Regions from separate parts of the Allobosea sp. TWI1241 genome, predicted to be linked through region 3. Evidence: predicted binding sites of a transcription regulator. Region 3 holds the regulator's gene; each other region holds the start of a gene.

Region 1 (9,580 bases), on a different contig from region 3:
CGAGATGGGAGAGCTGGAGAAGCTTGATCGCCTGCAGCAGCTGCGGCGTCATCACCAGGGACTGGCCCTGGCGCAGCTCCATGCGCGGCATCATCGCCATCGCGGCCCGGCTCCCTCACACGCTCGCCACCAAATCGGCACGCTTCTTGCCTTTGGGCAAGCCTAGCGGCAGTGAGCGGTCGCGTCAAAGGCCGTCAGAGACGGAAATCCTCGCCGAGATAGACGCGGCGGACATCGGCGTTGGCGATGATCTCGGCCGGCGAGCCCTCGGTCAGCACCCGGCCGGAATGGATGATGTAGGCGCGGTCGACCAGCCCGAGCGTCTCGCGGACATTATGGTCGGTGATCAGGACGCCGATGCCGCGATCGGTGAGCTGGCGCACCAGCTGCTGGATGTCGCCGACCGCGATCGGATCGATGCCGGCGAAGGGTTCGTCGAGCAGGATGAAGGAGGGCCGCCCGGCGAGCGCGCGGGCGATCTCGCAGCGCCGGCGCTCGCCGCCGGAGAGCGCGATCGAGGGCGCCTTGCGCAGCCGGGTGATGTTGAACTCGTCGAGCAGCTTGTCGAGCTCGCGCTCGCGGCGTTTGCGGTCGGGCTCGACCACCTCGAGCACGGCGCGGATATTGTCCTCGACCGAGAGGCCGCGGAAGATCGAGGCTTCCTGCGGCAGGTAGCCGATGCCGAGGCGCGCGCGCTGGTACATCGGCAGATGGGTGATGTCGTCGCCTTCCAGCGTGATCGTGCCGAGATCGGCGGAGACCAGCCCGGTGACCATGTAGAAGATCGTGGTCTTGCCGGCGCCGTTGGGGCCGAGCAGGCCGACCGCCTCGCCATTGCGGACATAGAGCGAGGCCTCGCTGACGACGTTGCGGGCGCCGTAGCTCTTGCGCAGGCCGCTGATCGACAGAACGCCGCTGCCGCTGGGCATCGCGGCCGCGACCGGCGAATCGTCGAGGCCGTCACGCGGCGCGTCCGCGGCCGGACGGGCTTGCGCCTTGCGCGGCTCGCGGCCGCCGAAGAGGCCCCGCAGGCGCGACATCACCCCGCTGCGGGGGCGGCCGGCATCGGATTGCATGTGGGGAGAGGAGCTCACGAGGCGGCTGCTGGCTTCCGGAACGAGCTGGCGGGCAGCTCTCCTGGGGAGGGGATGCCGGGCTGGCGACGCCCGGAACGGGGAAGGCGGCGCGGGCGCGCCGTCAGTTGGTCGGCTTCGGGGCCGGCTTGCCGGTCTCCTTGCCCTGCTCGCCCGAGCTCGGCACGAAGAAGCCCTGCACGCGGCCGCCGGGCTTGGTCTCGACATTGGCGATGCCGGTCTGCGTGTCGTAGACCAGCCGCTCGCCGCGGGTGATGTTGGGCCCGTCGTTCAGCGCGACATTGCCGGTCATGATGACCTTGTTGGTCGAGCGGTCGAACACGGCGTTGTCGGAGGTCGCCGCCTGGGTCTTGGAGACCACCGTGACCGGCCCGGTGCACTCGATGCGCTTGATCGCGCCGTCGTTGGACTGGCCCTGGCCCTGCGCCTGCGGGGCGGGCGTCGCCGGGCGCTTGGCCTCGCCGCCGGCGCCGTTGCGGCCGCGGCCCTCGTAGAACACCGTCATGACCGAGCAGCGCACCGTGGTCTCGCCCTGCACCGCGACGACATTGCCCGAGAAGATCGCCTTGTTGTCCTTGTCGAGCACGTCGAGCTTGTTGGCGTCGATCTTGATCGGCTCCTTGCTGTCCCCGCCCAGCCCGGAGAAGGGCGAGCCGGCGCCGCCGCCGCGCGGCTTGGCTGTCGCGGGCTTGGCCGGCTGCTGCGCCAGCGCCACCGCGGCGGGCGCCACGGCCAGCGCCGCCGCGAGCACGAGACGGTAGGGGGTCATGCGCATGCCTTGTTTGTCCTTCCGGGCCCGGGCCGTCCGCGCCGTCATCTCAATTCTGCCCTGCCCGGGCCTCGTTCGCCACCCCCGGCTTCAACAGGTCGAGGCGCGGGGTGCTGCCTTCGCGCTGCGGGCCGGCCAGGCTGCCGGCCGGGGCGTTCTGGATCAGCACGTGGACATTGCCCTCGAAGGTGATCAGCGCGCCATTGTCCTTCACGTCGAGCGTGTTGGCGTCGACGGTGGTGGTGCCGAGATTGACGGTCACCGGCTCGCGCGAATTGACGGTGCCGGCCTTGAAGTCGACATCGGCGGCGCGCATGCGCACGTCATAGCCCGACTCGGTGCGGATCCTGACATCGTCGACCAGCTTGAGCCGCTCCTTCTGCTGCTCGAACAGGCCGCTGCGGGCGTTGACCGTGACCCAGCCCTCCTCCGACTTCATCTGGATGCGGGCGATCATCTCGACCAGCTCGATCTGCGTCGGGTTGCGGATGTCCTGCAGCGCCGACTTGGCCGTGACCTCGTAGGGGCTGTTGTCCTTGCGATAGCCGGCGAGCTTGGGCGCCTCCATCACGACCTTGCCGCCGGACACCCCGACGGAGCCGAGCGAGACCTGCTCCATCTTGCCGAGCGGGCGCAGGAAGGGCGTCGCCACCAGGGCGATCACGGCGAGGCCGGCGCCGATCGGGATGGCGCGGCGCAGCCAGCGCACCACGCCGGAATGGCGCCGGGCCGAGCGGAAGGCGGCGCGCCGCGCCTTGTCCTGCCTCGTCGGGCCTGCGTCCGGTGATGTCGTCGCCAAGGTCATGTCCCGCCCAATGCCAACCACAGGCGGCTTTTTGATGTCGGCGCGGCGCGCAGGCTCATCGCCGCGCCGCCGCCCGACCGGCCGCGCGGAGGGTGCGCGGGCTGGAATACATCAAATCTAGGTATGTGCGAAGATGTCGACCTCGGGCCAGCCGGCGAGGTCGAGCTCGGCCCGCACGGGCAGGAAGTCGAAGCAGGCCTTGGCGAGATGGCTGCGCTGCTCGCGGGCGAGCAGCACGTCGAGCCTGGCTTTCAGCGCGTGCAGGTGCAGCACGTCGGAGGCGGCGTAGCCGAGCTGCGCCTCGGTCAGCGTGTCGGCTCCCCAGTCGGAGGATTGCTGCTGCTTGGAGAGTTCGACGCCGAGCAGCTCGCGCACAAGGTCCTTGAGCCCGTGGCGGTCGGTGTAGGTGCGCACCAGCTTCGAGGCGATCTTGGTGCAGTAGACCGGGGCGGTGACCACGCCGAAGGCCTTGTTCAGCGCCGCGATGTCAAAGCGGGCGAAGTGGAACAGCTTCAGCACCGCCGGATCGGCGAGGATGCGGCAGAGATTGGGCGGCGGCGGCGCGTCCTTCGGGATCTGCACCACATCGGCCGAGCCGTCGCCGCGCGAGAGCTGCACCACGCAGAGCCGGTCGCGCTGCGGGTTGAGGCCGAGCGTCTCGGTGTCGATGGCGAGAACCGGGCCCGGATCGTAGTCGGCGGGCAGGTCGCCGCGGTGCAGACGGATGGTCATGGCGGTTTAAGGACTTCCGTGAATAGCGCTCCCGCCAGCTAGCGACGCGGTTCCCGCCGCACAAGCCTTTTCTGGGCTCGCGGCGCGGCAGGCGGGGGTTTGCGGCGCGATTTCCTCGCGGCGTAGCGTTAACCCTTCCTTCACCACGATCTTCGCCGGCAGGCCCGCGCATGCGACAAGGGGCCCAACCACCACGCCCGGCCGAGGATGCGAGCCGAAGCCATGCAGTCCATCCGCGACCTCGCCGCGCTCGAAGGCCCGCTCGGCCGCGCCGGCTTCTGGCTCGGCAGCCTGCTGGTGGCACTCGTCGTGCTGGCGCTGAAGCACCTGCCGGAGGATCTGCTCCCGTTCGGGGCCGACGTGCCCGCCTTCGCCGAGAGCCTCGCCATCCTGCCCTGGTCGCTGCTGGCGGCGCGGCGCGCGATCGACCGCGGGCGCTCGCCGCTCTACGGCATGCTGATGGTCGTCGGGATCGTCCTGCTCGGCCTCGCCGGGCGCGTCTTCCCGGAGGAGGGCTATGGCCTCGCCAGCCTCGCGCTCTGGCTGGTGGCGCTGGTCGATCTCGGCCTGCTGCCCGGGAAGCCCGGGCCGGCGGCCGCGGGCGTTGCGCCGGCGGCGCCCGCTGCTAAACCGGTGCGATGACGATGCAAGCCCTGCCCTTCGATCCCGCCGATCCCGTCGCCCTCGCCCAGGCGCTGGTCCGCTGCCCCTCCGTGACGCCGGCGGAAGGCGGGGCGCTTTCGCTGCTGGAGCGCGTGCTCGCCGCCGAGGGCTTCACGGTGGAACGCCCGGTCTTCTCCGAGCCCGGCATGCCGGACGTCGAGAACCTCTATGCCCGCATCGGCACGCAAGGCCCGGTCTTCGCGATCGCCGGCCACACCGACGTGGTGCCGCCCGGCGACCCGGCGGCGTGGAGCCGCGACCCGTTCGGCGGCGAGATCGCCGACGGCGTGCTGCACGGCCGCGGCGCCTGCGACATGAAGGGCGGGCTCGCCGCCATGGTCGCCGCCGCGATCCGCCATCGCCGCGCCGCGCCCGACGCACCGGGCTCGATCGCCTTCCTGATCACCGGCGACGAGGAGGGGCCGGCGGTCAACGGCACGGTGAAGCTGCTGGCCTGGGCCAAGGCGCGCGGCGAGCGCTTCGACCATTGCCTGCTCGGCGAGCCGACCAATCCGAACGCCATGGGCGACATGATCAAGATCGGCCGGCGCGGCTCGCTGACGGGCAGCATCCTGGTGCAGGGCGTGCAGGGCCATGTCGGCTACCCGCATCTCGCCCGCAACCCGATCCGCGGCATGGTGCGGCTGCTCGCCGGACTGGAGGCGACGCCGCTCGACGCCGGCACCACGCATTTCGACCCGAGCAATCTCGAGGTGACGACGCTCGATGTCGGCAACCCGGCCAGCAATGTCGTACCGGCCCAGGCGAAGGCGGTGTTCAACATCCGCTTCAACGATCTCTGGACGCCGGAGACGCTCGCCGCCGAGATCGAGCGGCGCCTGCGCGAGGCGGCCGGCAACGAGGTGCAGTACGAGGTCGCCTTCCAGCCGACCAACGCCGTGGCCTTCCTGACCGAGCCCGGCCCGTTCGTGGCGATGCTGTCGCGCGCGGTCGCGGCCGAGACCGGGCGCACGCCGGCGCTCTCGACCACCGGCGGCACCTCGGATGCGCGCTTCATCAAAAGCTACTGCCCGGTGGTGGAGTTCGGCGTGGTCGGCCAGACCATGCACAAGGTCGACGAGCAGGTCGCCGTCGCCGACCTCGTCACGCTGGAGAAGATCACCGCCCGCCTGCTCGACGACTACTTCGCCGCAGCCGGCGGGGCTTGACCGGAACGCTTTCGCAGCCTTCAGTGTTTAGACGAAAGTCTAATGTGATGAGCTGCGGAGGGCCGGACCATGCGGCTTGCTGCCGATGACGTGACACGGTCGCTGCGGGCCTCCTGGCGCCTGCTGCGCGCCGAGAGCCAGGCCCTGCCCGGCTTCGACCTCTCCCGCCAGGGCTTCTGGTCGTCCTATGCGGCACTGCTGCTGACGGTGCCAGCGATGATCCCGACCCTGGCGGCGCAGCGCCTGCTGGCGCATCTGCCCGACGGCGAGAACCTGTTCGCCGCGCCGATGCTGGCGGCCTCGGTCGCCGGCGCGCAGCTGGCGACCATCCTGGCGGTTCCCCTGCTGCTCCTTGCCCTGGCGCCGGCCATGCGGCGCGATCCGCGCTTCACCGGCTTCGTCATCGCCTGGAACTGGTCGGGCGTGCTCGCGGCGGGATTGATGGCGGTGCCGGCGGCGGTGTTCGCGATCGGCTGGTCCAATCCGCAGATCGCGATGTTCCAGAGCCTCGGCTTCGCCGCGATCGTGCTGCGGCTGCGCTATTGCGTGGCACGCGCCGCCTTCGGCGGCGGCAACGGCATCGCCGCGGCGATCGCCTGCGCCAGCGCGCTCGCCGACTACGCGGTGCTGAGGACCTTCGGGCTGGCCGCCTTCTGAGCGCGCGCCGTCAGTAGTCCACGCCGGCGAGGTAGAGGCCGCAGGAGGGCGCCAGCGCGGCGCATTGCGCCCGGTCGCGCGCCGCCAGCACCTCGCCGACCCGCCGCTCGTGCCAGCGCTTCATCCCGACCATCTTCAGGCAGCCGACCATGGAGCGGACCTGATGGTGCAGGAAGGAGCGGGCATGGGCGTACACCACCACCTCCTGGCCCTCGCGCCGGACGTCGAGCCGGTCGAGCGTGCGCATCGGCCCGTTGGCCTGGCATTCGGCGGCGCGGAAGGTGGTGAAGTCGTGATGGCCGAGCAGCGCCTTGGCGGCCCGGTCCATCGCCTCGTGGTCGAGCCGCACCGGCACGTGCCAGACGCGGTCGACATCGAGCGCGGGCTGCGCCCGCCGGTCGAGGATGCGGTAGACGTAATGGCGCCGCGTCGCCGAGATGCGGGCGTCGAAGCTCTCGGGCACGGCCTCCGCCGACAGCACCGCCACGGGCAGGCGCTTCAGCCGCGCATTGCTGGCGTCGCGCACCACGTCGGTGCGCCAGTCGCGGGCGAGGTCGACATGGGCGACCTGATGGGTGGCGTGGACGCCGGCATCGGTGCGGCCGGCGCAGTGCAGGCGCACGGGATGGCCGCAGAAGGCCTCGACCGCCTCCTCGACGCTCTGCTGCACCGAATTCGCGTTGGCCTGGCGCTGCCAGCCCGAGAAGGGGGTGCCGTCATATTCGATGACGAGCTTGTAGCGCGGCATCGCGTCAGAGCTTCGCGCCGGCCGAAAGCCGGGCGCCGCGCAGGAACTCGGCGCCGCTGACCGGGCCGCGCCCGGCGCGCTGCACCTGCAGCAGCTTCACCGCCCCGACCGCGCAGGCGACCGTGCCCTCGTCGTCGAGCAGCGTGCCGGGCTCGGCCGCGCCGCCGGCGCGCGCGGTGCGCAGGAGCTTCAGCCGCTCCGGCCCCTTGCCGAGATCGACCTCGACGAAGGCGCCCGGGAAGGGCGACAGGCCGCGCACCAGATCGTGGACCTGCTGCGCCGGCCGGTTCCAGCTCAGCCGCGCCTCGTCATTGCCGATCTTGCTGGCATAGGTGACGCCCTCCTCCGCCTGCGGCGTGAAGCGCAGGCCGCCGCGGCCGAGCGCCGCCAGCGCACGCACCATCAGGTCGGCGCCGAGGCCGGCCAGCCGGTCGTGCATCTCGCCGGCGGTGGCGTCGCTGTCGATGGGCAACCGCTCGACCATGCCGACCGGGCCGGTATCGAGCCCGGCCTCCATCTTCATGACGCAGACGCCGGTCTCGGCGTCGCCGGCCATGATGGCGCGCTGGATCGGCGCGGCGCCGCGCCAGCGCGGCAGCAGCGAGGCGTGCAGGTTGAGGCAGCCGAGCTCCGGCAGGTCGAGGATCGCCTGCGGCAGGATCAGCCCGTAGGCGACCACCACCGCGACATCGGCGCCATGCGTCGCCATGATCGCGGCCGCCTCCTCGCCTTTCAGCGAGCGCGGCGTGAAGACCGGGATGCCGAAGCGCTCGGCGGTGACGTGGACCGGCGAGAGCCGCAGATCCATGCCGCGCCCGGCCGGGGCCGGCGGACGCGTGTAGACCGAGACGACCTCGTGGCCCTGGCCGATGATCTCGGTGAGGGTGGGCACGGCGAAATCCGGCGTGCCCATGAAGATGACGCGCAAACTCATGACATCAGGCTCCGGCCGGTCAGGCCGCGCTCTCCCGCCTGGCCTGCTTGGCGAAGCGCTTGGTGACGCGCTCGCGCTTGAGCCGCGAGAGATGGTCGATGAACAGCACGCCCTCGAGATGGTCGATCTCGTGCTGGAGGCAGGTGGCGAGGATGCCGTCGGCCTCGATCTCCTGGGCCGCGCCGTCGAGATCGCGATAGCGCACCCGCACCCGCGCCGGGCGCTCGACCTCCTCATAGTAGTCGGGGATCGAGAGGCAGCCCTCCTCGTGGACGTTCAGTTCGTCCGAGGCCCAGACGATCTCCGGATTGACGAAGACCATCGGCGCCTTCGGCGTCTCCTCGTCGTCCTCGCTCTTCTTCGAGATGTCAATGGTGACGAGACGCACCATCTCGCCGATCTGCACCGCGGCGAGCCCGATGCCGGGCGCGTCGTACATGGTGTCCAGCATGTCCTGCGCCAGCGCGCGGATGGCGGGGGTGATCTCGCCGATCGGCTCCGACGGCTTGCGCAGGAGGGCATCGGGCAGGATGACGAGGGGACGGATGGCCATGGCGGGGCTCTGGCGGGCTTTCTGGAGCGTGTCGGGCACTTGCCCCGCGACATAAGCGCTTGTGACGGCACGGTCAAACCGTTCCCCATACGTTCTGGATCGACGCCCGGTTTCGTGGCAGGATGCGCGGATGGACCAGATCGCCTTCACCCTGCTGGAGCGCCCCGTGAGCTGGGCGACGTTCGCGCTGGCCGCAGGCGTGCTCGCCCTGCTGCTGCCGGCGCTGGCGCTGCTGCTCGCCTGGCGGGGCGGGCGGCGCCGCGCGGCCGAGGCTGCGGCGCAGGCCGAGCGCGCCCGCGAGATGGACGACAAGATCGCCGAGATGAACCGGCTCCAGGCCGAGCTGACCGGCCGGATGCAGACCATGGCCGAAATCCTCTCGACCCGGCAGGGCGACCTCGCCCGCTTCGTCGCCGACCGGATGGACGGGTTGCGCCAGCAGGTCGGCAGCGGGCTGGAGCAGAATGTGCGCCAGACCGGCGAGACGCTGGGGCGCCTGCAGGAGCGGCTCGCCGTGATCGACGCGGCGCAGAAGAACCTCACCGACCTGACCGGCGAGGTGGTGACGCTGCGCGACGTGCTCGCCAACAAGCAGGCGCGCGGCGCCTATGGCCAGGGCCGGATGGAGGCGATCGTCCGCGACGGGCTGCCGGCGAGCCTCTACGCCTTCCAGGCGACGCTCTCGAACGGGCGCCGGCCGGACTGCGTCGTCACCCTGCCGGGCGACGGGCGCGGCCTGGTGATCGACGCCAAGTTCCCGCTGGAGAGCTTCACCGCCTTGCGCGAGGCGCGCGGCGAGGAGGCGCGCAAGGCCGCAGCCGCGCGGGTGCGCGGCGATGTCGGCCAGCATGTGAAGGACATCGCCGAGCGCTATCTCCTACCCGGCGAGACGCAGGAGATGGCGCTGCTCTTCGTGCCCTCGGAAGCGATCCACGCCGACCTGCACGAGCATTTCGCCGACATCGTCCAGCGCGCCCACCGGGCCCGGGTGATGATCGTCTCGCCCTCGCTGCTGGCGCTGGCGATCCAGCTGATGCAGTCGCTGGTGCGCGACGCCCGCATGCGCGAGGAGGCCCGCGTCATCCAGACCGAGGTCGGCCGGCTGCTCGACGATGTCCGCCGGCTCGGCGAGCGCGTCGAAAAGCTCGATGGCCATTTCCGCCAGGCGCAGGACGACGTCGCCCAGATCCGCACCTCGGCCGGGAAGGTCACCGGCCGGGCCGAGCGGATCGGCGCGCTCGACTTCGACGAGCCGGCCGCGCCGCCGGCGCCGGATTTCGCCGCCGCGACCCGCCTCAAGGCGGCGGAGTGACGCAAGCGGTTCGGAAAATGGTAAGCCGCCATCGGCAGATCACAATCGCAGGCCTCCTTGGGCGGCCAACCGCCGACTCGCCGCCGCATCGCGATGCGCCCGCGGCCGTCCGGCCTTAGTCCCCAGACCGGTTCGATCCGGCGA
Region 2 (9,580 bases), on a different contig from region 3:
GCCCGCAGTCGTCGAACAGGCCGAAGCAGGTGGCGCCCGAGCCCGACATGCGCGCAAGCCGGCAGCCAGGCAGGCCGGAGAGTTCTGCAACGACCTCTGCGATCACCGGTGCGACCCTACAGGCCGGCGCTTCCAGATCATTGCGATCGCCCGCCAGCGCCGCGTGAAACGCGGTCGGATCACCGCTGTCGACGGTGGGATCACCTTTCTCCGTGTCAGCGCGCATGGCCCCCCGCGCCAGCCCGAGCGCCGAGAAGACCGCGGCGGTCTCGACCGGCACGCCCGGATTGGCCAGCACGGAGAACAACCGCGGCAGGCGCAGCGGCGCGCCGAGCCGTTCGCCGATGCCGCGCATCATCCGCGCCCGCGGCTGCAGGCAGACCGGCACATCGGCGCCGATCGCGGCCGCGACCGCGAGGAGAACGGGATCGTCGAGGCGCAGGCCGTTGAGCCGGGCGAGCAGGCGCAGCGCGGCGGCCGCGTCGGCCGAACCGCCGCCGATGCCCGAGGCCACCGGCAGGCGCTTGACCAGATGGAAACGGCCGGAGCGCAGGCCGGGCAGCGCCGCGCGCAGGCCGCGCTCGGCCTTGAGCACGAGATTGTCCGGCCCGGCCGAAAGGGCCGCGCCGAACGGCCCCGCCAGCGTCATCGACCCGTCTTCGCCGGGATGCAGCGTCAGCGAATCGCCGGTGCCGGCGAAGGCCACCAGGCTTTCGAGCGCGTGATAGCCGTCGGCACGGCGCCCGAGCACGCGCAGCGTCAGGTTGACCTTGGCCGGTGCGCGGGCGGTCAGCATCCGGGACGGCCCGGTCGGCGAGCGGCCCTCACGCGAGCGACGCCCGCGCGCGGGCCGGGCGCGGTCTGGCGCTGGCGGTCATGCACGGACGGCCCGGCAGGGAGGCTCAGCCTCCCTCCTTCTTCGGCTCCGCCGCATTCGCCGAGGGACCGTCGTCGAGGCCCTTCTCGATCTTGCGAAGGATCTTCGGCTTGTCCTCGGGCTCCGGCCCGAGATCGCGGGCATGGTTCCACTGGAAGCGGGCCTCGCGCTCGCGGCCGGTGCGCCAGTAGGCGTCGCCAAGATGATCGTTGATCACCGGATCGGCCGGGCGCAGCTCGACCGCGCGCTCGAGCTCGACCACCGCCTCGTCGAAGCGGCCGAGCCGGTAGAAGGCCCAGCCGAGCGAATCGGTGATGTAGCCGTCGCGCGGGCGCAGCTCGACGGCGCGGCGCAGCATGCCGAGCGCCTCATCGAGCTTCATGTGCTGGTCGACCAGCGAATAGCCGAGATAGTTCAGCACCAGCGCGCGCTCGCGGCCAAGCGATTCCGGCAGCAGCTCCAGCGCCTTGCGCAGGTCCGCCTCGGCCTTGCTCCACTGCTTTGTGCGCTCGTAGGCGATGCCGCGCGCGTAGAACAACGACCACTGGCTGCGTTCCGGCGGCGACGGCAGCTTGGCCACCGCCTTGTCATAGGCCGCGGCGGCCTCGGCGAACTGCTTGCGCGAGCGATAGATGTTGCCGAGCGCAGAGATCGCGTCGATGTCGTCCGGACGCGCCGCGATCAGCGCCTCCATATGCTTCACCGCCTCTTCCGAGCGCCCGAGCGATTCGAGGCCAAGCCCGATCTGGATGTCGGCGACCGGCTTCAGCGCCGAGGTGGCCGGCATCTTGCGGTAGACCTCGACGGCGTCGGCGGTCTGCTTGGCGCGCTCTAGGATGTCGCCCAGCGTCAGCACGGCGAGATCGTGGCCCGGGTCGAGATGCACGGCGAGCTGGAGGTAGAGCAGCGCGGTCGCCTCGTCGCCCTGCATGATGCCGGCGCTGGCGAGACCGTAGAGCACCTCGGCGGCGCCCTCCTGCACATTGGCGACGCCGCGCGGCAGGGGCTGGTCGGCCAGCAGCCGCTCGCGCTCGGCCTTCACGATCGGATGGTCGGGGCGGACAGTGCGCTCGTACTCGTCGAGCGTCGCCAGCGCCGCCTTGCGGTCACCCTGGCGCGCCTGGAAGCGGGCCCAGAGATCGACGAGGCGCAGATTGGTCTTCTCGGCCTCATAGGCCGCCTGGAGCCGGCGGGCCGCCTCCTTGCGACGCCCGGCGACGTCGAGAATCAGGCCGGAATGGAAATCGCGGAAGCGGTCGAAGCTCGGCTCGCCGCGCAGCCGCTCGACCGTGTCGAGAGCGCTCTTGGTCTGGCCCGAGCCCTGATGCGCCCAGGCGGCGAGCAAGGTCGCGGTCAGGTCCGCCGCCCGGCCACGGCCGCCGCGCTGGAAATGGCGGCGCGCCGTCCCGTACTGCTTCTGGCCGATCGCCCGCACGCCGAGCACCAGCTGGGCCAGCCCGTTGGTCGGATCGTTGCGCACCAGCTGCTCGGCGGCGCGGAAGCTGTCGCGCATCGAGCCGTCGGCGAGGAAGGCGATGAAGCCACGCTCCAGCAATTCCTCGTTGCGGGGATCGTTGCGGATCGCCTCGCGCAGATAGAGCGAGGCGGCCGAGAGATCGCGCGCCGAGCCGGCGACCACGGCCGCGAGGTAATTGCCCTCGAGGCTTTCGGCCGGCACGAAACGCTCGTCGTCGGCGTCGGCTGTGTCGCGCGCGAAGGCGGGCGAACCCGCATGGAGAATCGCCAGCAAAGCCAGCGTCCGCAGGACGCCATGCTTGCGGCCGTCGCTCTTGAACCTCACCTTCGCCATACTCCCTCGGCCCGCTCCCGAGCTTGCGCCGGAGCCGTTCCGCCGACCGAACCGCGCCTGACCGGTTAAGCGCGCACCATGGCCGTTTCCGGGCAGCGGGACAAGTGCGGCAACGACGCCGCCAAGGCCCAAAAGCGGCCTGCGCGGCAGCTGGGCCACACTGTCGAACGCGATCCAGCCGCAAGACCCGCGCAAGTCTCTCCGCCTGGAAATACGCTCCGGCGCGACGGTTTCGATAGTTGATCCGGCCGCCGCGTAAGGCCTGCGCCCCGGGGCCCCGCACCGTCACCACCGCCCGCACGCGCGTTGCCTTCGCGGCTGCGAGAACCGCTCTGTCGCGCCCTGTCGCCGAGAGCCGCGCCGGCCGGCGAGCTTGCCAAGACGCGAAAGGCCGCGTGACGGATCACGCGGCCTTTCGGTCAGACGCCTGTCGGCGGAGCGTCGATCACATGTTCGAGTAGTTGGGGCCGCCCGCCCCTTCCGGCACGGTCCAGGTGATGTTCTGGGCCGGGTCCTTGATGTCGCAGGTTTTGCAGTGGACGCAGTTCTGCGCGTTGATCACGAAGCGCGGGTCGGTCTTGGCCTCGGGATTCTCGTAGACGATCTCGTAGACGCCCGCCGGGCAGTAGAGCCGCGCCGGCTCGCCATAGAGCGGCAGGTTCTGCGTCACCGGCACGCTCGGATCGGCGAGCTTCAGATGCGCCGGCTGGTCCTCCTCGTGATTCGTCGCCGAGAGGAAGACCGAGGAGAGCTTGTCGAAGGAGATCTTGCCGTCGGGCTTCGGGTAGACGATCGGCTTGACCTCGGCGATCGGCTTCAGCGTGGCATGGTCGGGCTTGCCGTGGCCCATGGTGCCGAAGGGCGACCAGCCGAAGAGCTGGTTCATCCACATGTCGACGCCGCCGAGGACGACGCCGCCGATCGTGCCGAACTTCGACCAGAGCGGCTTGACGTTGCGCACCGGCCGCAGGTCGCGGCCAATCTCGGAGACGCGCCAGCCATCCTCGATCTCGCGGACCTCGTCATGGGCCCGGCCCGCCTGCAGCGCCGGCACGAGATGCTCGGCCGCCAGCATGCCCGACAGGATGGCGTTGTGGCTGCCCTTGATGCGCGGGACGTTGACCAGGCCTGCGGCGCAGCCGAGCAGCGCCCCGCCCGGGAAGGTCAGCTTCGGCACCGACTGGAAACCGCCCTCGGTGATGGCGCGCGAGCCATAGGCCAGGCGCTTGCCGCCCTCGAAGACGTCCCGGATCATCGGGTGCGTCTTGAAGCGCTGGAACTCGTCGAAGGGCGAGAGCGTCGGGTTGGTGTAGTTGAGGTGGACGACGAAGCCGACCGAGACCAGGTTGTCGTCGAAATGATAGAGGAAGGAGCCGCCGCCGGTCGACATGTCGAGCGGCCAGCCGAAGGAGTGCTGCACCAGCCCCTTGCGGAACTTCTCCGGCGCGACCTGCCAGATCTCCTTCAGGCCGATGCCGAACTTCTGGGGCTCGCGCCCCTCGGCGAGCGCGAAGCGCTTCATCGCGATCTTGGTGAGCGAGCCGCGGGCGCCCTCGCCCAGCAGGGTGTAGCGGCCGCGCAGCTCCATGCCGCGGGTGAAGCGGTCGCTGACGCTGCCGTCCTTGGCGATGCCCATATCGCCGGTGGCGATGCCGGCGACCGAGCCGTCCTCGTTGAACAGCAGCTCGGCGGCGGCGAAGCCGGGATAGATCTCGACGCCGAGCGCCTCGGCCTGCGCGGCGAGATAGCGCGCCACCAGGCCGAGCGAGCCGACGAAGTTGCCGTGATTGTTCATCAGCTTCGGCATGGCGAAGTTCGGCAGGCGCACGCCGCCGGCCGGGCCGAGGAAGTAGAACAAGTCCTCGCTGACCTCGGTGGTCAGCGGCCGGGCCTCGTCGCTGCGCCAGTCCGGCAGCAGCCGGTCGAGGCCGATCGGGTCGATCACCGCACCCGAGAGGATATGGGCGCCGACCTCGGAGCCCTTCTCGACCACCACGACGGAGACGTTCTCGTCGAGCTGCTTCAGCCGGATCGCGGCCGCGAGGCCGGCCGGGCCCGCCCCGACGATCACGACGTCGTAATCCATGCTCTCGCGCGGCGTGCTCCGGGCTTCCTCGAGATTCATGCTGGCCTCCGAACCGCGCCGTGATCGAACCGGCAGTTTGTTTGTATGCAAACAAACTAGCCTATCGCGCCCGGGCTCGCCACGGGCAGATTGGAACCCCTCTATCCGGGCGTCCGCGTATTTTTGCAACAGCGAACAGCCTCGCATCGCGCCGGAACGCGCGATATCATGCATGCATGTCGCTGGACGCCGCCCTCGCAGCCGAACTGATCGCCTGGTACGCCGAGATGGGCGTGACCGAGGCGTTGGACGAAACGCCGCACGATCATTTCGCGGCGCCTGCGCCGGTACGCAGCGCGCCCGAGCGCCTGCCCGGCCAGGGCCAGCAACAGATCCGCAAGCCGGCCGTCGTGGCGATCGCGCCGCCGGACGAGGCCGCGGTCACCGCCCGCGAACTCGCCTCCTCCGCCGAGACGCTCGAGGCGCTGCGCACCGCGCTCGCCGGCTTCGAAGGCTGCGCGCTGAAGGCCACCGCCAAGAATCTCTGCTTCGCCGACGGCAATCCCGAAGGCCGGGTGATGATCGTCGGCGAAGCACCCGGCGCCGACGAGGACCGCGCCGGCCTGCCCTTCGTCGGCCGCTCCGGCCAGTTGCTCGACCGCATGCTGGCGGCGATCGGCCTGACGCGGAAGGAGCATGTCTACATCGCCAACACCGTGCCCTGGCGCCCACCCGGCAACCGCACGCCGACGCCGCAGGAGGTTGCGATCTGCCTGCCCTTCATCCAGCGCCAGATCCAGCTCGCCGATCCCGACTTCCTGGTCTGCATCGGCAAGCCCTCTGCGCAGGGCCTGCTCGGCGTCACCAGCATCATGGCCACGCGCGGGCGCTGGCTGGACTACGACACCGGCAGCCGGATGATCCGGGCGATCCCGATGCTCCACCCGGCCTATCTGCTGCGCAAGCCGCTCGACAAGCGCCTGGCCTGGCGCGACCTGCGCACGCTGAAGGCGGCGCTCGACGGCGGCTGAGGCGCGCCGTTTTCCACACGCGACCGCTCTTGAGTTCCACCGGCCGCTCGCGGACAGTGCCGGAACCGGCGCGGTCGGCATGCGTTCACGCTGGCGCCTCTATCTGATATCGGCCGGATCGGCCCCACCGGGACCAGCCGGCCGGTGCGCGGCCTCAGGATCAGGACTCTCTCGATGCGTTGGGACGATTACCGCCAGTCCGACAATCTCGAAGACCGCCGCGGCGGCGGCCAGTTCGCCGGCGTTCCGGGCGGGCGCGGCGGACTCGGCATCGGCACGATGGTGGCGCTCGGCCTGCTCGGCTGGGCGCTCGGCATCGATCCGCGCATCCTGATCGGCGGCGCCGAGATGATCGGCGGCCTCGGCGGCGGCGCGCCGACGCAACAACAGAGCTCCGGCCCGCCGAAGGACGATATCGGCCGCTTCGTCTCGACCGTGCTGGCGATGAACGAGGACGTCTGGACCAAGGTGCTGCCGCAGCAGGGCAACCGCCGCTATCAGGCGCCGCGCCTGGTGATGTTCGACGGCGTCACCCGTTCCGGCTGCGGCACCGCGCAATCGGCGATGGGCCCGTTCTACTGCCCGAACGACCAGCGGGTCTATCTCGACACCTCCTTCTTCCAGGAGATGCGGCGCCGGCTCGGCGGCGGCGGCGAGTTCGCCTATGCCTATGTGATCGGCCACGAGGTCGGCCACCACATCCAGAACCTGCTCGGCATCCTGCCCAAGGTCCACGAGCTGCGCCAGCGCGTCTCGGAGCGCGAATCGAACCAGCTCTCGGTGCGCGTCGAGCTGCAGGCCGACTGCTTCGCCGGCGTCTGGGCCTACAATGTCAAGGCGATGGACCGGATCGAGCCCAACGACATCGAGCAGGCGATGCGTACCGCCGAGGCGATCGGCGACGACAAGCTGCAGCAGGCCGGGCGCGGCACGGTGGTGCCGGATTCCTTCACGCACGGCTCCTCGGCGCAGCGCATGCGCTGGTTCAATGCCGGCTTCCGCTCTGGCTCGCTGCAGAGCTGCGACACCTTCCGCACCGACAATCTCTGAGCCGCGCAAAGAGTCGGGCGCCGCGCCCGCTCAGACGCCGCCGGCCGCGGCACGCTCGCGCCGGACGCGCAGGCGCCGGGGCACGCGCGCCAGACGGCCCGCGAGAATCTGCGGCTTCGGCGCGAGCAGGCCGGCCCTGAGGGCGCGGCCGGCGAGCAGGAGAGCGAGCCGCTCGGGCAGCGCGCCGAAGCCCGAAAGCGGCAGCAGCGCCGGCGCGCCGGGGGCCGCCAGCAGATGCCGCTCGATTGCCGCCAGCCAATGCGGCTCGGGCAGGTCGCCGGCATCGAGCAGCAGCAGCCAGTCGCCGCGCGCAGCCTCCGCCCCCTGCCGCCAGGCGGCGGCTGGCCCGGCTCGCACATAGCTGGCGCCCGTCTCGTCGGCGAAGCGCGCCGCCACGTCGTCCTCGGCATCGCCGACCAGCACGGCATGGCCGAGAACGCCCTCCGCGACGGCGGGAATCAGCAAGGCCAGCGTCGCGGCCAGCGCCGCGGCATCGCCTGTCGAACGGATGACGGCCGTGATCATGCGGCTAGGCTATGCCGCAGCGCAGCATGCGGCAATGGCGACGGCCGATCTCAGGCCCCTTGCATTTTGTTCCCTATATGTTCACATCAGTCACGGAGATACCAGACGGGCGGAGCCCAGCCATGATTCTCACCAGACCCACGGCGCGGCCGGAGCCGCAGCGCCAGCGTGTCGCCGGGAGCCTCGCCACCCCGCAGGTCGCGCCGACCGACCCGCTCGCCAATGCCGGCCACCGTATCGACCCGGAGCGGCGCCGCGGGCGCGGCGCGACGCTCAACCCCGGCGGCCGCTTCGAGAGCGAGCAGCGCCAGGAGGCGGATGACGGCTGGGGCTCGCTCGGCGAGCTGCCGCCCTTCGAGACCGAGGTGACGGTCGAGAAGGCGCGCACCATCATCACGCGCAACGATTCGCCCGATATTTCGTTCGACCGCTCGATCAATCCCTATCGCGGCTGCGAGCATGGCTGCGTCTACTGCTTCGCGCGGCCGAGCCACGCCTATCTCGGCCTGTCGCCCGGGCTCGATTTCGAGAGCAAGCTGACCGCCAAGCCCGACGCCGCGGCGCTGCTGGAAAAGGAATTGTCGGCGGCAGGCTACCAGCCGCGGACCATGGCGATCGGCACCAACACCGACGCCTACCAGCCGATCGAGCGCAAGCTGCGGATCATGCGCGGCATCCTCGAAGTGCTGTCGCGCTTCAACCATCCGGTCGGCATCGTTACCAAGTCGGCGCTGGTCCAGCGCGACATCGACATTCTGGCGCCGATGGCGGCGAAGGGGCTGGTCAAGGTCGCGCTCTCGGTGACGACGCTCGACCCGAAGGTGGCGCGCACCATGGAGCCGCGCGCCGCCGCGCCCGCCAAGCGGCTGGAGACGATCCGCAAGCTGAGCGAGGCCGGCATCCCGGTCACCGTGCTGGTCGCGCCGATCATTCCGGCGATCAACGAGCACGAGATCGAGCGCATCCTCGATTCCGCCCGCGCGGCCGGCGCCCGCGAGGCAGGCTATGTGCTGCTGCGCCTGCCGCTCGAGGTGAAGGAGCTGGTGCACGACTGGCTGCTGACCCATCACCCCGACAAGCTGCGCCATGTCGTCTCGCTGATCCGCTCGACCCGCGACGGCAAGGATTACGACGCGGCCTGGGGCCAGCGGCAGGTCGGCACCGGTCCCTATGCCTGGATGATCGGGCGGCGCTTCGAGATGGCGGCCGAGCGGCTGGGCTTCAACACCAGCCGGCAGCGCCTGCGCACCGACCTGTTCCTGCGGCCCGAGCGTGAGAAGGCCCAGCTCAGCCTGTTCTGAGCAGGAGCGGTTCGGGCACGCGCGCGCGCTTGCTGTGGATGCCGGGCCGGCCATGCAGACCGCGCCGGGACGATCTGGCATAGGCCTCGCCATGGCAGCAGATTTCCAGCGCGAACTGGCCGCGATGGCAGCCGGGCATGCTCGGGTCGCCGGCATGGACGAGGTCGGCCGCGGACCGCTGGCCGGGCCGGTGGTCGCCGCCGCCGTGGTGCTCGATCCGGCACGGATCCCGCCCGGCCTCGGCGATTCCAAGACGCTGACCGCGCGCCGCCGCGAGGCGCTGTTCGGCCAGATCCTCGATTGTGCCGAGGGCGTCGGCATCGGCAGCGCCTCGGCGGCCGAGATCGACCGGCTCAACATCCGCCAGGCGACGCTGCTCGCGATGCGGCGCGCCGCCGCGGCCCTGCCGCAACCACCGGACATGGTCTTCGTCGACGGCAACGACCCGCCGGAGCTGCCCTGCGCCTGCGAGGCGGTGATCGGCGGCGACCGGCTGCTCTGCTCGGTCGCCGCAGCCTCGATCGTCGCCAAGGTGATGCGCGACCGGATGATGGCGCGGCTCGCGCTGGTCCACCCCGCCTATGGCTTCGCTGCGCATGCCGGCTACGGCACCGCCGCCCATCGCGCGGCGCTGACGGCGTACGGCCCCTGCCCGGCCCACCGCTATTCCTTCGCGCCGATCAAGGGTGTCTGGACGCGGCCCGCGGGCTGACGCAGGCCGCCGAGCGCGCGCACCGGCACCATGTTCTTTCATGCGCGGCGCGCATGACGGCACCCAATCGTCACTGTTTTCGGCCTGCCCCGCCCGACCCGGCGGCAGAGCCTTAACGCGCCTTAACCATCAGGTCGAATTCATCAATCAATACAATGGAATAGGCAAAATCTGCAGCCCCAGAACGGGACAGATTTTTTTCAATCGGG
Region 3 (9,580 bases):
CTCCAACGTCACCGGCCGGCTGGCCGCGGGCGAGGACGGGCTCTCGGCGCTGAGCGCGGGCTTCCCGGCCGGCACGGTCTCGGGCGCGCCCAAGGTCCGCGCCATGGAGATTATCGACGAGCTGGAGACGGACGGGCGCGGCGCCTATGGCGGCTGCATCGGCTATTTCGGCGCAAATGGCGAGATGGACACCTGCATCGTGCTGCGCACCGCCGTGGTGCAGGACGGCCGCATGCAGGTCCAGGCGGGCGCCGGCATCGTCTACGATTCCGACCCGGCCTCCGAGCAGCAGGAATGCGTGAACAAGGCCAAGGCCCTGTTCAAGGCGGCCGAGGAAGCGGTGCGCTTCGCCGCCCGTGCCGGCCGCGGGCAGTAGGCCCGCCCCGGGAAACTTGACCCGCGCGCCGGTTGGGGGGCATGTGCTCACCCCAAACAATGGGTGGGGACGGCCCCGAAGCGATGCGCATCCTGCTGATCGACAATTACGACAGCTTCACCTGGAACCTGGTCCACCTGATCGGCGGGCTGGGCGTCTCGGTCGAGGTGCGCCGTAACGACACGCTTTCGGTCGACGAGGCGCTGTCCGGCGGCCATGACGCCATCGTGCTGTCGCCCGGGCCCTGCACGCCGAACGAGGCCGGCATCTGCCTCAACCTCGTGCGCGAGGGCGCCGCCCGCAAGCCGATCTTCGGCGTCTGCCTCGGCCTGCAGACCATCGGCCAGGCCTTCGGCGGCGAGGTCGTGCGCGCCCCCTTGCCGATGCACGGCAAGGTCTCGTCGATCACGCATCGGGCCCGCGGACTCTTCCACGGCATCAACGGCCCCTTCGAGGCGACGCGCTATCATTCGCTGGTGGTGCGGCGCGAGAGCTGCCCGGCCGAGCTGACGGTCGAGGCGGAATCCGGCGACGGGCTGATCATGGCGCTGTCGCATCGCGATTTGCCGGTGCACGGCGTGCAGTTCCACCCCGAGAGCATCGCGTCCGAGCACGGCGCGACGATCCTGCGCAACTTCCTCGATCTCGCCGAGCGATGGTCGCGCACGCACGCCGACGCAGCCCTTTCCGCGACAGCCTGATCGATCGAGTCATCATGGACGATTTCAAGCCCTTCATCGCCAAGGTCGCGACCGGCGCCTCGCTCTCGCGCGAGGAGGCCCGCGACGCCTTCGAGGCCATGCTCTCCGGCGGCGTCACCAATGCGCAGGCCGGGGCCTTCCTGATGGCGCTGCGCGTGCGCGGCGAAACCGAGGAGGAGATCGCCGGCGCCGTCAGCGCCATGCGCTCGCGCATGGTCACCGTGCAGGCCCCGGCGGACGCCGTCGACATCGTCGGCACCGGCGGCGATTCCTCCGGCTCCTATAACGTCTCGACGCTGGCCTCGATCATCGTCGCGGCCTGCGGCGTGCCGGTCGCCAAGCACGGCAACCGCGCCGCATCCTCGCGCTCCGGCGCCGCCGACGTGCTGACCGCGCTCGGCGTCAAGGTCGGGCTCGACCCGGCCGGCATCGCGCGCTGCATCGGCGAAGCCGGCGTCGGCTTCATGTTCGCGCCGAGCCACCACGCTTCGATGCGCCATGTCGCGCCGGTGCGCACCGAGCTCGGCACCCGCACCATCTTCAACCTGCTCGGCCCGCTCTCGAACCCGGCCGGCGTGCGCCGCCAGCTCGTCGGCGCCTTCTCCGAGACCTGGCTCGAGCCGATGGTGAAGGTCCTGGCCGCGCTCGGCTCGCAGAGCGTCTGGGCCGTCACCGGCTCCGACGGGCTCGACGAGATCACCACCACCGGCCCGACCCGCGTCGTCGCGCTCAAGGACGGCCGGATCGAGCAGTTCACCATCGCGCCCGAGGATGTCGGCATTGCCCGCGCCCGGCCGGAGGACCTGCGCGGCGGCGAGCCCGAGCATAATGCCGAGGCGCTGCGCGCGGTGCTCGACGGCGCCCGCAGCGCCTATCGCGACATCGCCGCCTTCAATGCCGCCGCAGCCCTGGTCGTGGCGGGCAAGGCCGCAACGCTGCAGGACGGCCTGGCCCAGGCCTATGCCGCGATCGACGGCGGCAAGGCCAAGGCAGCGCTGGCGACCCTCGTCGCCGCCTCGAACGCGTGAGGCCGCGATGTCGGACATCCTGAAGCGGATCGAGACCTACAAGCGCGCGGAGATCGCAGCCGCGCGGGAAGCCGTGCCGCAGGTCGAGATCGAGCGGCGCGCCGCCGCCATGCCGCCGCCGCGCGACTTTCTCGGCGCGCTGGAAGCCAAGCATCGCGACGGCGCTCCGGCGCTGATCGCCGAGATCAAGAAGGCGAGCCCGTCAAAGGGCCTGATCCGCCCCGATTTCGACCCGCCGGCGCTGGCCCGCGCCTATGCCGAGGGCGGCGCCGCCTGCCTCTCGGTGCTGACCGACACGCCCTCCTTCGAGGGCCGGCCGGAATTCCTCGACCAGGCGCGCCAGGCCTCCGGCCTGCCCGGCCTGCGCAAGGACTTCATGTTCGAGCCCTATCAGGTCTTCGAGGCCCGCAGCTGGGGCGCGGACTGCATCCTGCTGATCATGGCGAGCCTCGACGATGCCGCCGCGCGCGAGCTTGCTGCGACGGCGAAGGCGCTCGGCATGGCGGTGCTGGCCGAGGTCCATGACGAGGCGGAACTCGACCGGGCGCTGGCGCTCGACACACCGCTGGTCGGCATCAACAACCGCGACCTGCGCAGTTTCGAGGTCAGCCTGACGGTGACCGAACGGCTCGCCCCGCGCGTGCCGAAGGACCGTGTCCTCGTCGGCGAGAGCGGCATCTTCACGCATGCGGACATCGTCCGCCTGCAAGCCTGTGGCGTGAACACCTTCCTCGTCGGCGAGAGCCTGATGCGGCAGCACGACGTCGCCGCCGCGACCCGCGCGCTTCTGACCGGCGCCGCCGAGGCCGCGGCGTGAGCGGCCTCACCCATCTCGACCACAAGGGCGAGGCCCATATGGTCGACGTCGGCGACAAGGCCGAGACGCAGCGCGTCGCGGTCGCCGAAGGCCGCGTCGTCATGCAGGCCGCGACCCTCGCCATCGTCCGCGACGGCGAGGCCAAGAAGGGCGACGTGCTCGGCACCGCCCGCCTCGCCGGCATCATGGCCGCCAAGCGCGCCCATGAGCTGATCCCGCTCTGCCACCCGCTGCTGCTCAGCAAGATCGCGGTCGAGCTGGAGATCGACGAGGCGCTGCCCGGCGTCACCGTGCGCGCCGAGGTCCGGCTGACCGGCAAGACCGGCGTCGAGATGGAGGCGCTCACCGCCGTCAGCGTCGCCTGCCTCACCGTCTACGACATGGTGAAGGCGGTCGATCGCGCCATGCAGATCGAGGGCGTGCGCCTCGTCCACAAATCCGGCGGCAAGTCCGGCGCCTACGACCTCGCCGATCCGGGCCCCGCGGCATGAGCCTGACCCCGGTCGATGCCGCGCTGGCCGCGCTGCTGAAGAGCGTTCCGGGACCGACGGGCACGGAGCGGCTGCCGCTCGCCGACTGCATCGGCCGCGTGCTTGCCGAGGATCTCGCGGCGCTGCGCACCCAGCCGCCTTTCGCGAATTCGGCCATGGATGGCTACGCCGCCCGCGCCGCCGACCTCCAGCCCGGCAGGACGCTCGCGGTCATCGGCGAATCGGCCGCGGGCAAGCGCTTTTCCGGCGCGGTCGGCCCCGGGGAGGCTGTGCGCATCTTCACCGGCGCCCCCCTGCCCGAGGGCGCCGACGCCGTGCTGATGCAGGAGGATGCCGAGGGCGTCGGCAGCCCCAGCATCCGCGTGCTGGCGCAGGTCGCGCCCGGAAGGTTCGTGCGCGCCGCCGGGCTCGACTTCAGCCAGGGCGACAGGCTGCTCGCCGCCGGACGCAGGCTCGACCCGGCGACGCTCGCGCTCGCCGCCGCCATGGGACACGCCTCGCTGCCGGTGCGGCGCCGGCCGCTGGTCGCCATCCTCGCCACCGGCGACGAACTCGTCAGCCCGGGCGAAGAGACCGGGCCCGACCAGATCGTCGCCTCGAACGGTTTCGCGCTGGCCGCCCTGGTCGCGCAGGCCGGCGGCACGCCGCTCGATCTCGGCATCGCCCGCGACGACCATGCCGACCTCGCCGCGCGGATCGGCGCGGCGCGCCGGGCCGGTGCCGACGTACTGGTCACGCTCGGCGGCGCCTCGGTCGGTGAGCACGACCTGGTGCGCGCGGCCCTCGCCGCCCAGGGCATGACGCCGGGCTTCTGGCGCATCGCCATGCGCCCCGGCAAGCCGATGATGACCGGCGTGATCGAGCGCATGGTCGTGCTCGGCCTGCCGGGCAACCCGGTCTCCTCGATCGTCTGCGGCCATCTCTTCGCCGTGCCGCTGGTCGAGGCGCTGCTCGGCCTCGCCGACCCGGCGCGGGACCGCAGCGAGCGCGCCAGCATCGCCGTCGACCTGCCGGCGAACGACGAGCGCCAGGACTATCTGCGCGCGACGCTCGAGCAGGGCGCGGACGGGCCGGTCGCCACGCCCTTCCCGCGCCAGGATTCCTCCATGCTCGCCACCATGGCGCGGGCCGATGCGCTGGTCGTGCGCCCGGTGAACGCGCCGGCGGCGAAGGCCGGCGATCCCTGTCGGATCCTGCGGCTGCGCTGAGGCCGGCGCGCGCCGGCCGGCCCTCGCCCGGCGACCTTGCGGAACACAAAGAGAACAGCTATCCTGTTCAGGCTTTGTTTCGAATCCAGCCTGAAAGGCGCGCACCTCCGTCATGCTGACACGCAAACAGTCGGAACTGCTCCGTTTCATCCATGAGCGCCTGCGCGAATCCGGCGTGCCGCCCTCCTTCGACGAGATGAAGGACGCGCTCGACCTGCGATCCAAATCCGGCATCCACCGCCTGATCATGGCGCTGGAGGAGCGCGGCTTCATCCGGCGCCTGCCCAACCGGGCCCGCGCGCTGGAGGTGATCAAGATGCCGGACAATATGGGCGGCGCCGCGCCGGGCCAGCAGCGCCCGCGCTTCAGCCCCTCTGTGGTACAGGGCGGCCTCGGCCAGACGCCGCCGCCCGCCCCTGCGGCCCCTGTCGCGCCGGCGCGGCCGCGTGCCGCCGAGGAGGATGGCCGCGGCACGGTCTCGATCCCGGTGATGGGCCGCATCGCCGCCGGCGTGCCGATCTCGGCGATCCAGAGCCGCAGCCACGCCGTCTCCCTGCCCGCCGACATGCTGGGCACCGGCGAGCATTTCGCGCTCGAGGTCCGCGGCGATTCGATGGTCGAGGCCGGCATCCTCGACGGCGACACGGTGGTGATCCGCAAGCAGGACACCGCCAATACGGGCGACATCATCGTCGCGCTGATCGACGACGAGGAAGCGACGCTGAAGCGGCTGCGCAAGCGCGGCTCCTCCATCGCGCTCGAAGCGGCGAATCCGGCCTATGAGACCCGCGTGCTCGGTCCCGATCGCGTTCGTATCCAGGGCCGGCTGGTCAATCTGATGCGGCGCTACTGAAGCCGCTCGGCCTCGTCCGGGACGGATGGGGCCGTGGCCGCCGCAGGCGGCGTGGCCGTGACGCGGGACTGTGGCGGCCGCCCGGCGGTCGAGGCCGCGGGGGACGGCTCCGGCTGCGGGCGGGTCCAGGGCCGCCGACGGGTGGCGTCCTCGGCGGTGAAGGCGGTCCAGCCGCCGCCGGCGGTGCGATAGCTGACGGCGCCGTCGCGGCGCAGCACCGCCCGGTCGATCAGCCGGGCCGCGCAGGCGCCGTTGGCATAGAGCGGCGTCACCACCAGATCGGCACGCCCACAATCCTCGGCCAGCGCGATGCGGTCGCGCGCATAGGCGACGCTGCGGCCGTCCGCGAGCCGGATGACGCAGCCGCGCGTGTCGCAGGCCGCGCCGCTGCGCAGGCCGGGATCGTCGGGCGCCCGCGAATCCCCGTCCGCCAGCAGCCATTGCGCCAGCACGAAGCGGCTCGGCCGCCCGGCCAGCACCAGCCGCCCATCCGCACCGCGCACCAGCATGCCGGAACCGTCGCGCTCGATCAGGATGTCGGGGCGGGCCGGCGCCGCGGCGACGGCGAGGCCGGCGAGCAGCGGCAGCGCCGCGAGATAGCGGATCGCCGTGGTCCAGAGTGTCAGCCAGAGCAGCGCCAGCGAAAACGCCACTAGCGCCGCGGGCCCGAAGGCCGGCAGCACCACCGTCGAGCGCTCCATTCCCGCGACCCAGTGCGCGAGTTTCAGTACGAGCTCCGAGGCCCAGCCCATCGCCGCCCAGGCCGGCCAGTCGAGCCCGAACGGATAGGCCAGCACGCCGAACACCGCCGCCGGCATCACCACCAGCGAGACGAAGGGCAGGGCCAGCGCATTGCCGAGCAGGCCGAACGGATTGAAGACCTGGAAATGATAGACGCCATAAGGCGCCGTCGCCGCGGTCGCCACCATGGTGGTGGTGACGATGCCGACCGCCGAGAGCCAGAGCGGCCGCAGCGGCCAGGGCCAGTTCGCCGCCTTGGCATCGGGCGCGCGGGCCTGCCAGCGCTCGGCAAAGGCGATCAGGGCCGCGACCGCCCCGAACGACATCTGGAAGCTCGGGCCGAGCAGCGCCTCCGGCTCACGCAGCAGCACGATGATCGCGGCGAGCGCGAGATTGCGCATGCTCAGCGCCGGGCGGTCGACGAGGATCGCGCCCAGCATCACCAGCGTCATGATCAGCGAGCGCACGGTCGCGACCTCGGCACCGGAGAAAACGCAATAGGCAACAGCGCCGCTCATCGCGGCCAGCGCCGCGATCTTCTTGACCGGCCAGGCCAGCGCCAGCGTCTGCGAGGCGCAGAGCAGAGCCCGCACCAGCCAGAAGATCGTCCCGGCGGCGAGCACCATATGCAGGCCGGAGATCGAGACGATGTGGTAGATCCCCGCTGCCCGCAGGTCGATATTGGTGCTCTCGCTGATCAGCCCGCGCTTGCCGGTGACCAGCGCCGCGCCCATCGCGCCCGCCTGCCCGCCCCCGATCGCGGCGATGCGCGCGGTCAGCACGTTGCGGGCATCGTCGATCAGCACCTGCCGGCGCAAGGCGGACGGCATGGGCTGCTCCGCCGGCGAGAGCACGACCTTGCCGACGATGTTGCCGACCGCGCCGATGCCGCGAAAGAAGGCGTCGCGCGCGAAATCGTAGCCGCCGGGACGCGCCGGGCCGGGCGGCGGCAGCAGCCGGGCCGTCGCCAGCAGGTGGTCGCCCGGCCGCAGCCCGGTGACATTGGCCGAGACGCGCACCCGCCGCGGCCGCGCCGGCTCCGCCACGCCTGCGAGGCTCGTGACCAGCAGCACCAGCCTGACGCCCTTCTCCCGCTGCTCCAGGCTCTCGACGAAGCCGCTCACCCGCCCGACATGCGGACGGGCCAGGATGGGTGCGGCGACCTCGGCGCTGCGCCAGACCCCTGCCGCGAAGCCGACGAAGGCGGCAGCGAGCGCGACGCAGGTCGCCATCGCCCCGCGCCGCGTCCGGCTGAAGGCGAGCGCCGCGGCGCCGAACAGCCCTGCCCCGAAGAGCGGCGCTGCCAGGCCCGGCTCGCCATCGGCGAGGAAATACAGCAGGACGCCGATCCCGAGCGGCACCGGCAGCCAGTTGAACAGCCGCCGCCGCTCGATCTCCAGCGCCAGCGCGCCGCGCAGGCCGTTCCAGAAGGTATGGAGCAGGATCGCGGGCGACCAGTCGGGACGCGTTCGCCCCGCCCCGCCCGCCAGGACGAGGCCGGCAGCCCGCGCCACCCCACGGCGCTCGGGCGGGATGGACGCCATTGCCCCCCTCGCGGCCTCCCCTCGCCGCGCCGGCGCAGGAAGGCGCTTAACGGCGGCGGCCCGGGCATGTTACAGCGGCCGCGCCGGATGTCAGCCCGGCCGGGCGCATCGCGCCCTTCGCCGTCTCCCCTTGTTTCGCCGTTTCCCGGAGCCTTCCTTCATGAGCGATGAGGTCGTCACGCGCTTTGCGCCGTCGCCCACCGGATTCCTCCATATCGGCGGGGCCCGCACCGCACTGTTCAACTGGCTCTACGCGCGCCGTCACGGCGGCCGCATGCTGCTGCGCATCGAGGACACCGACCGCGAGCGCTCGACGGACGCCGCGATCGCCGCGATCCTCGACGGGCTGTCCTGGCTCGGCCTCGATTGGGACGGGCAGACGGTCTACCAGTTCCAGCGCGCCGCCCGCCATCGCGAGGTCGCCGAGCAGATGCTCGCCGCCGGCAAGGCCTATTACTGCTACGCCACGCCGCAGGAGCTCGAGGAGATGCGCGAGAAGGCGCGCGCCGAGGGCAAGCCGCTGCGCTATGACGGGCGCTGGCGCGATCGTGATCCGTCGGAGGCGCCGGCCGGCGTCAAGCCTGTGATCCGCCTCAAGGCCGAGCAGACCGGCGAGACGGTCGTCGAGGACGAGGTCCAGGGCCGCGTCGTCTGGCAGAACGAGAATCTCGACGACCTCGTGCTGCTGCGCTCGGACGGCACGCCGACCTATATGCTCGCCGTGGTGGTCGACGATCACGACATGGGCGTCACCCATATCATCCGCGGCGACGACCACCTGACCAACGCCGCCCGCCAGACCCAGATCTACCAGGCGATGGGCTGGAGCGTGCCGAGCATGTCGCACATCCCGCTGATCCACGGGCCGGACGGCGCCAAGCTCTCGAAGCGCCACGGCGCGCTCGGCGTCGATGCCTATCGCTCGATGGGCTATCTGCCGGTGGCTGTGCGCAACTACCTCCTGCGCCTCGGCTGGAGCCATGGCGACCAGGAGATCTTCTCGACCGAGGAGATGATCGCCCTGTTCAACCTCTCCTCGATCGGCCGGTCGCCCTCGCGCTTCGACTACGCCAAACTGGAGAACCTCAACGGGCTCTACATGCGCCAGGCCTCGACCGACGAGCTGATCGACGGGCTGAAGGCGATCTGGGGCGAGATCGGCCCCGCCCGCGGGCTCGGCGAGACGCTGGATACGGCGCTCGAAGCCAAGCTGCGCGCCGCCATGCCCGGCCTGCAGGAGCGCGCCAAGACGCTGATCGAGTTGATCGACAGCGCCTCTTATCTCTATGCAAGCCGGCCGCTGGCGCTGGAGCCCAAGGCCGCCGCCCTGCTCGATGCCGGCGCCCGCGAGCGCATGCCGGCCCTGTCCGAGCGGCTGGCCGCGGTGGACGACTGGTCGCCGGCGGCGCTGGAGGAGGCCGTGCGCGCCTTCGCCACGGAGAAGGAGATCAAGCTCGGCCAGGTCGCGCAGCCTTTGCGTGCGGCGCTGACCGGCAAGACCACCTCGCCGGGCCTGTTCGACGTGATGGCGGTGCTGGGCCGCGAGGAGGTGCTCGGCCGGCTGGCCGATATCGGCTGACGCGATGCGTCCATCGGCGAGGCCGTCGAGATGCCCGTCCGAGTGGCCCTCGCGGCCCCTTGGACGGATTGCGCAGGCCAGTTCGGTTGAACAGCCCCCGCAAATGGTCTAGCAACGCAGCGCAGCATCGGCTCCCTGGGCGGGTGCGGGCACGAATAATGCTTGTATTTCAGTCCGATGAACCCACCCCCTGCCATCCGACGCACCGTCCGTCACGGCGCCGTCACAGCGCGACGCTCGGA

The links. The regulator LexA, encoded in region 3, represses DNA repair genes until DNA is damaged. The targets are predictions, from matches to a motif close to TGTTCNNNNTGTGTTCNG.
Region 1: a site for LexA is predicted at 8,204-8,221, ahead of ABE438_RS15190 (DNA recombination protein RmuC). Genes of this name have one in related genera too.
Region 2: a site for LexA is predicted at 7,426-7,443, ahead of ABE438_RS14070 (PA0069 family radical SAM protein). Genes of this name have one in related genera too.

Annotation. Positions count from the first base shown of each region.
Region 1 covers NZ_JBDJKW010000012.1:9,955-19,534, reverse strand. Annotated here, with positions in the region: gene rpoN (RNA polymerase factor sigma-54) at 1-100, opposite strand, end outside; gene lptB (LPS export ABC transporter ATP-binding protein) at 195-1,076, opposite strand; gene ABE438_RS15235 (LptA/OstA family protein) at 1,198-1,869, opposite strand; gene lptC (LPS export ABC transporter periplasmic protein LptC) at 1,913-2,662, opposite strand; gene ABE438_RS15225 (ribonuclease D) at 2,786-3,400, opposite strand; gene ABE438_RS15220 (DUF805 domain-containing protein) at 3,623-4,042, shown strand; gene dapE (succinyl-diaminopimelate desuccinylase) at 4,039-5,232, shown strand; gene ABE438_RS15210 (hypothetical protein) at 5,302-5,889, shown strand; gene truA (tRNA pseudouridine(38-40) synthase TruA) at 5,900-6,637, opposite strand; gene fmt (methionyl-tRNA formyltransferase) at 6,642-7,571, opposite strand; gene ABE438_RS15195 (peptide deformylase) at 7,591-8,124, opposite strand; gene ABE438_RS15190 (DNA recombination protein RmuC) at 8,255-9,436, shown strand.
Region 2 covers NZ_JBDJKW010000010.1:65,868-75,447, forward strand. Annotated here, with positions in the region: gene ABE438_RS14040 (4-(cytidine 5'-diphospho)-2-C-methyl-D-erythritol kinase) at 1-796, opposite strand, end outside; gene ABE438_RS14045 (tetratricopeptide repeat protein) at 903-2,678, opposite strand; gene ABE438_RS14050 (electron transfer flavoprotein-ubiquinone oxidoreductase) at 3,133-4,812, opposite strand; gene ABE438_RS14055 (uracil-DNA glycosylase) at 4,989-5,783, shown strand; gene ypfJ (KPN_02809 family neutral zinc metallopeptidase) at 5,958-6,833, shown strand; gene ABE438_RS14065 (glycosyltransferase family A protein) at 6,864-7,358, opposite strand; gene ABE438_RS14070 (PA0069 family radical SAM protein) at 7,481-8,659, shown strand; gene ABE438_RS14075 (ribonuclease HII) at 8,751-9,371, shown strand.
Region 3 covers NZ_JBDJKW010000002.1:76,160-85,739, reverse strand. Annotated here, with positions in the region: gene trpE (anthranilate synthase component I) at 1-376, shown strand, start outside; gene ABE438_RS03415 (anthranilate synthase component II) at 460-1,077, shown strand; gene trpD (anthranilate phosphoribosyltransferase) at 1,092-2,105, shown strand; gene trpC (indole-3-glycerol phosphate synthase TrpC) at 2,113-2,922, shown strand; gene moaC (cyclic pyranopterin monophosphate synthase MoaC) at 2,919-3,413, shown strand; gene ABE438_RS03395 (molybdopterin molybdotransferase MoeA) at 3,410-4,621, shown strand; gene lexA (transcriptional repressor LexA) at 4,734-5,474, shown strand; gene ABE438_RS03385 (ComEC/Rec2 family competence protein) at 5,468-7,759, opposite strand; gene gltX (glutamate--tRNA ligase) at 7,920-9,338, shown strand.